Regions from separate parts of the Pseudoalteromonas sp. C2R02 genome, predicted to be linked through region 3. Evidence: riboswitches for the same ligand, from Rfam matches in the RefSeq annotation. Region 3 holds a riboswitch; each other region holds the start of a gene.
What was found. A riboswitch is a leader RNA that binds a small molecule or an ion and turns the genes downstream of it on or off. The one in region 3 is predicted to bind cyclic di-GMP.

Region 1: it holds a riboswitch for cyclic di-GMP, as region 3 does, so the genes downstream of both, KO527_RS17655 (chitin-binding protein) here and KO527_RS09355 (hypothetical protein) in region 3, are expected to answer to the same signal.
Region 2: it holds a riboswitch for cyclic di-GMP, as region 3 does, so the genes downstream of both, KO527_RS21590 (hypothetical protein) here and KO527_RS09355 (hypothetical protein) in region 3, are expected to answer to the same signal.

What each region holds. Positions count from the first base shown of each region.
Region 1 covers NZ_JAHKQC010000039.1:70,357-72,638, reverse strand. Annotated here, with positions in the region: gene KO527_RS17660 (D-hexose-6-phosphate mutarotase) at 19-873, shown strand; cyclic di-GMP riboswitch class I at 980-1,065, shown strand; gene KO527_RS17655 (chitin-binding protein) at 1,214-1,792, shown strand; gene KO527_RS17650 (DUF3718 domain-containing protein) at 2,196-2,282, shown strand, end outside.
Region 2 covers NZ_JAHKQC010000044.1:7,276-9,557, reverse strand. Annotated here, with positions in the region: gene KO527_RS21595 (MFS transporter) at 1-638, opposite strand, end outside; cyclic di-GMP riboswitch class I at 992-1,080, shown strand; gene KO527_RS21590 (hypothetical protein) at 1,146-1,517, shown strand; gene cdd (cytidine deaminase) at 1,558-2,282, shown strand, end outside.
Region 3 covers NZ_JAHKQC010000027.1:16,936-19,217, reverse strand. Annotated here, with positions in the region: gene KO527_RS09355 (hypothetical protein) at 1-1,409, opposite strand, end outside; cyclic di-GMP riboswitch class I at 1,477-1,561, opposite strand; gene KO527_RS09350 (type I polyketide synthase) at 1,785-2,282, opposite strand, start outside.

The DNA.
Region 1 (2,282 bases), on a different contig from region 3:
CCGTCTTTAAGGTGCCTTATGAAACTTTCTCCCTCTGTTAGCATTAAACAAACACAAACTGGTCTAGAATATATCGAAGTCGACTCTCCTTTATGTGATGCCAAAATATTTTTACAAGGCGCTCAATTAACTCAGTTTACCCCTAAAGAACAAAAGCCTTTAATTTGGGTTTCAGAAGATGAAGACTATATAGCAGGCAAAAGTGTAAGAGGCGGCATTCCTATATGCTGGCCTTGGTTTGGTGTAAGTGAAAATCAAGATTGGCCTATTCATGGTGTAGCACGCACTCAAGTATGGCGCGCTGAAGAAGTAAATGAAAAAGATGATTACATAGAAGTCAGCCTTTCATTGCCTATGTTACAAGTTAATAAAGCGTACTGGCCACATGAAACTGGATTACAAGTTATCTTTAAATTATCAAAAGCTTTAAGTGTCAGTCTCAAAAATACTAACCTAGATAAAGAAGAGATTTCATTTACCCAAGCATTACACACCTATTTCCCAACGCCTGATATTAAAACAACTCAAGTTGATGGCTTACAAGGTTCACAATACATTGAATTTGGTGAGGGTCCATTTGATCAAAATGATATCGTCAATTTTGCTCGTGAAACAGATATGGTTTATAACAACGCGCCTCTAGTTCAAAAAATTAAAACGCAAGATGGCACTATTAGTGTGGCAAGAGAAAACTCAACATCATGTGTATTGTGGAATCCCTGGATAGATAAAGCACAACGTTTAAGTAACTTCCAAGATGATGAATACAACAAGATGTTATGTTTAGAAGCTGCCAACGTAAAACAAGATACTGTAAAGCTTGCGCCGGGCGAAAGTCATACACTGACAACCATCATAAAATGGGAAAGCTAAATAACCTTTACGATTAACAATAAAGCATTAATTACTATCAAAATACATGGTAGATATTAAATTTAAATTGCCTTTTCCAATTAAAAAGCATTAATATCTACCTCAAATCACAATTTGGCAAACTAACCCAAAGGTTAGGACGCAAAACCACCGGTCTAAGGTTTTTTAAACTATGATAGCGGAGTTGCCTCAGTAGTAAATTACTCAACCAGAGTACACGCTAAAAACTACTGTGCCTGCACATTTTCATGCCAAATACTGTTAACTTATTATATTAATATGGCAGATTTAACATGGCACCTTTACTAAAGTATCAATTTATATTTTTGAGTACCCCACTTTGATTGCGGGTTTATCCCCTGGAAATTGGGTAAACATAGGTCAAATTCCCACTCACCATCATTTAAATAAAAATGATGAAGTGCTTATTCAAATTTTTGATGGCAAAGGGTATTTGCCTGAGTTGTCATTTAACCACCTAATAAATAGTACTGAAAATGGTGCGCCTAGCGTATGGCCTAAACAAATCGCTAAATATATCAATAAGCATTTCACCTTATTACAAGCGGGTCGTTATATTCATTCTGATAACATTCAACCTTGCGTTAGTAAAAATAATATCTACGCATTAAGCTCAAGCAATATCACTCAAACCAGAGTGCTCATAAAGTTTGCGGTCAAACGTATTAAAGATGAAGACTCTTCAGTGGCAATTACTCCATCTTATGATTATGTATTCCCAAAACACCGCAATGACTATCGCGCTGGAGATAAAGTCCTAAACCCTAAAACCAATAAAATATATCAATGTAAACCTTGGCCCTATACGGAGTTTTGTCGTCTAGGCACACATATGAATGAACAGTACGAACCTGGAATAGGTAAAAACTGGTCTTTAGCTTGGTCACAATGCTGGTAATTAAAATATAAATTAAACAATCAAGTTTATTTCTAGATAAATTTTGTGGTTTTTTGAGGTTATTTTTAACTCGAATGTAACAAGGTTTTTCATCCGCTACAGGTTAAAAATGTATACAACTTTTTAACATCAAAAATGCCAAATAATCACTTTTTAGTTCAATGGACTAAATCGAAGGTTAAACGGCTAAACTTGCCTTTAAATATGAAACTAAAAGTATCCTCAGATACATTTAGACATATTTTTAACTGTTCAATTATCATTCGATTTACAAGCTTGCTTTGATGAAAACACACCTTGTTACGCCATCACATTGTTTTGATACACACTTTTTTAAATTCGGATCTACTATTCATTCAACGGCAAAACAACATTACTTAAATGAAGCATAGAGGGATTTATTATGAACTTATTAACGACAGTTATCGCAGCAAGTATTATTACATTATCAGCAAGTGCAAGTGCACATCAAACGCAAAAGTTGGTTGCA
Region 2 (2,282 bases), on a different contig from region 3:
TTTGTTGGATCCCTAAAGAAAAATATGGCAGGAATAAAGTTAATAGCAATTGAGACAGCAGCCATTGTAAACGCTAATTCCCAGCTGATTTCTCTCAGATAAGCAACTGTAAGAGGCCCTAAAAAACCTCCTATATTAACCATAGTATAAAACAAGCCAAAACCTAGGCTACGATTTGCATCTGTTGTTTCACGGCTAACGGTACCAACAATAAGCGGTTTAAATATCGCGGCACCAACAGCGAGAACCATATAAGTTATAAAAAATGCACCATAGGAATCAACTTGGCCTAACATATAATAAGAAGGTGTCATCAAAGCAAAGGATATTAATAACATTTTTCTATAGCCGTACCTATCACCTAATGCGCCAGTCAATACAGGTAAAAGATAAATAAAGCTCATAACAACAGCAGATAAAGTTCCTCTTTGCTGATCAGTTGCACCTAATCCACCAAGCTCTAATGGTGCAGTCATATAAAGAGATAAAACACCAAAAATACCATACCAAGCTAGTCGCTCAAAAATTTCCATTGTATTAGCAACGTAATAATTACTACTAAAACTAAAAATTGAATTATTTTTACTTATATCGCGACTATTATTTGAATCCCTTTTTATTGTCTGTTCATCTGACACACATTTCTCCTAATTTACCCACACAGTTAACTATAGATATAGTTTAAACCTTTAATTTGAATACAATATACATAAGTTGCATCTTTGATGCTAAGTTTATTTTATGTGAATTAAATTGAATATCCCTAAAACTGTAATAATTAAATAACATAGCCTTATACCATTTCTGTTAATTAACTGTCACTCAGAGGAAACGGTATTAAATATAATATTTAATAAATTTCAATAAAACATTAAATTACACTTACACCTTACTAAAACTAAATAGATGTAAATAATCAAACGCTTATTAGTGCTTTTAAACGCTTAAGCATTACAAAGTTGACGATACCGTACAAACCTGTGAAAATATGTAAACGTAAAGGCAAGGTGTTTGAAAAAATACTCACGCAAAGTATCAGATCTAATGGTTTAACACACTTACGATGGCTGAGCTGCAAACGTGATAAATTTCGCTGCGATATTTATTCCTGCCTTTTATTATTTATGATTTAATCTGGTTAATTAATGTCAAAACTAATCACTAATCTAAGCTATGATGCTTCTGAGAATTTAGTAATGGTAAAACTTTTCGGAACAGCTAATGTTGAAGATGTCGTCAGCATTTACAAGAAAATAACTGAGTACGCAAAATTCAACGCAACAAATAAATTATTGGTTGATGTGATTGAGCTCGAACATGAATATCCAGCAATAGAAGTTATTAATTTAGTTGTACAAATCAAATCTATTTTGCAAGGTTTTAAAGTTGCTAGAATCATAGGATTTAAAGGGTTTCACCATGATTTAGTACTGCAAAAAGCAAAACGCTTTAATGTTTACGCTGAAAACTTTGATTGTAGTAAAAAAGCAAAACATTGGTTGAATACTGCGGCTTAAATTCATAAAATGGTGAACCATTAATTACAACAATAATAATATGATTTTAAGTTCACCAAATCAAAAAATTAACTTTTCAACTTCCCACATATTAGATATTAATTCACTTTTAAAAAACACTCGCGGCATGCTTAATTCTCTATTCATTAGCAAGTTAAAAAGTGAGTTAGATACTTCTTTAGATGATTTATTAACCGCGTTATTACCATTTGCATCAGAGTTTTCTGTTGCGCCCATTTCTAACTTTCATGTTGGAGCTATCGCGGTCGGGTCTTCTGGTAATTTATACTTTGGCGCCAATTTAGAGTTTACTAATCAAGCACTATCTTTAGTACTACACGGAGAACAATCTGCTATTAGTAATGCCTGGCTACATGGTGAAACACATATTACCAAACTTGCAATAAATGCAGCACCTTGTGGTTATTGTCGACAGTTTATTAATGAATTGGCATGTGCTCATCATATTGAGATTTTGTTAAATGGTGAAGTGATCCCTTTTGATAAGTTTTTACCTATGTCCTTTGGACCAAAAGATTTAGGTAACAATTTCGGATTATTGACAGTTAAGGATAACCTTCAAAATAGTGAAAAGCCAGACAGTATTTCATCTGAATTATTTCAACAGATCGGTTTAAGTTATGCACCTTATTCAAACAATTTAGCGGCTTGTGAAATACAAACCTTGGATGGTCAAGTATTTTATGGCCGTTATGCAGAAAATGCAGCGTACAGTCCGAGTTTATCCCCCCTTCAGGCGGCGAT
Region 3 (2,282 bases):
TCAGAGTCTGTTACTTTAAGAGTAAAGTTAACCTCTTGCTTCACGGGTATAGATGGTGCAATAAATGAAGGTGTAACAGAGTTAATATCATCAAAATTAATTTCTATGTCAGTATTATTTGCTTGTGACCATTCATACGTTACTTCACTTTCAAAATCACCTGACCCTGTTCCATCTAATGTAACAAGATCTCCACCAGTAACAGTTTTAGCTGAACCGGCATCTGCTATAGGGTTTGTATTATCATCTTCTTTTGTATTTTTTGAAATTAGCAAAAATTCAATATCATAAAGCTTGATTCCAATATTAGGAAACTCTCCTACACCGATCCTTAAGTCATTACTTTTGTCGCTATTGATATTAAATAAATGAGCAAACTCTACTTCTCCTGGAGTTAAGTACTCTTTTTGACTATCAACACGTGTTGAAAGATTTCCTGAACTATATGCTTGGCTAATTTTAAATTTTACTAAAACTTGCTCATCTTTATTTACATTTTCAAATACCCTTAAACCTGAGTCTCCATTTAGTCCCGTTGAAATGTATGATTCATTGCCATCATATGACCAAGCTTTATCATAGGATGCTGGGTGAGTATAAATATTTCGGATTGTTACATCATCATTTTCAATAGGTAAAATCACAATTTTGACAATATCACTATCAGTTAAGCCATATTCATCGGTAACAATAAGCTCAACATTAAATGATTTAGCTATACTGAGGTTTGGAGCAATAAATTGAGGATTAATAGTATTGGGGTTTTCAAGCTCAATTTCATTTAAAGAGTCATTTAGCACAATCCATTGATATTTTAAGCTATTAATATTCTCATCATGTGATTCATTTGCACTTAAAAAAACCAAGTCTTCGGAGTTAGCTATTTGAACTTTCCCAGCATCTGCAATGGGTTCTGCATTATTTTTTTCAGAGTCCGATATTAAAGTAAACTTTATATCAGACAATACAATCCCTTTCGAAGAGTAACTACCAGCTCCAACTCTTAAATCTCTTGTTTTTTTACTGATAACTTTAAAAAGATGAGAAAATTCCTTCTTTCCATGCTCTAGGTAAACTCTTTGACCATCTACACGCGCATATAACCTTCCTGAAGAATGAGGTTCACTAATTTTAAATGTGACAAGAACCTGTTCACCTTCATTTAGCTCTTGATATACTCTTAATCCAGAGCCTCCGTTTATTCCTGTTGAAGTATATGTTTCATCTCCATTATAAGTCCACGCTTGATCTTCTGTTGCTGGGTGATAGAAAATATTAGATTGTAGGTTTTCATTGCTAGATGCTTGGCTAGAAGTGATTAATAAAAAACATAGAATAAAAAAAATCTTTTGTAAGAAAAACACCTCTTTAAAATTAGTTAATTTATTAAAACAATTTGAAATTTTCATGTTTTACCTCCATAAACTCGCAATAAGTCTTCATATACAAAAATAAGGGAGGCATGATTTATCATTTCTCGGTAACCCCGCTGCCATAGAATTTACTCGTTAGGCCGGTAGCTTTGCGTACTTAAGTTTCCTTAAGGCTGCCCTTGTCAGTGAATAATATTTAGAACAAATTGTTTGAGGTATTCGGCCTCAGTGAGCTTTACTTTAAATTGAGCCTATACTAGGCTGTACCTTTTTAACACTAATGATATAGTAGGTTAACAACACCACAAACTCAAGCTTTATTATTAGAAAACAAGAAATAAATAGCACTTAATCATTACAAATAACGTATGAGAAATTAAACTTCTGCTATATGTGAATATCAAATTAATGCTATTGATTCCCACTTTCTGGATTTTGATTTATATTATTTAATATTTCTTCAGCTAAATTCTTAGCGTTACTTCCCTGCATCATTTCGAGATGTCCGTAAATAAGATCATGACTTTTAACACCGCATTTAGACATAGTCGACCACCCTCTCGTTTCATCAAGTTCGTCCCATAAAACTTCTTTATAATTTAAACTCGGAGATTTAAATAACGAAATATTACTATTAATAACCCCTCCTTTATAAATTTCACTTACCTTATTCCAGTAATAAAAGAACTTTTCATACCTTTTATGTTCAGTAGATAGAGAGTCCACTACTGGAGGATAAAACCTTAATTCTAGCTTGAGTTTCATTACTTTAATAATATCTATTAAACCATGTTCAATGTGCCATTTTAATTTAGTTTTTAGCTTTTTAGCTCTAGAGGAAATTGTTGGTAAACCTGGAGCATTGCTTGATAACCCCGGAGCATAAACATCTAACAAGCCAAGAAAATC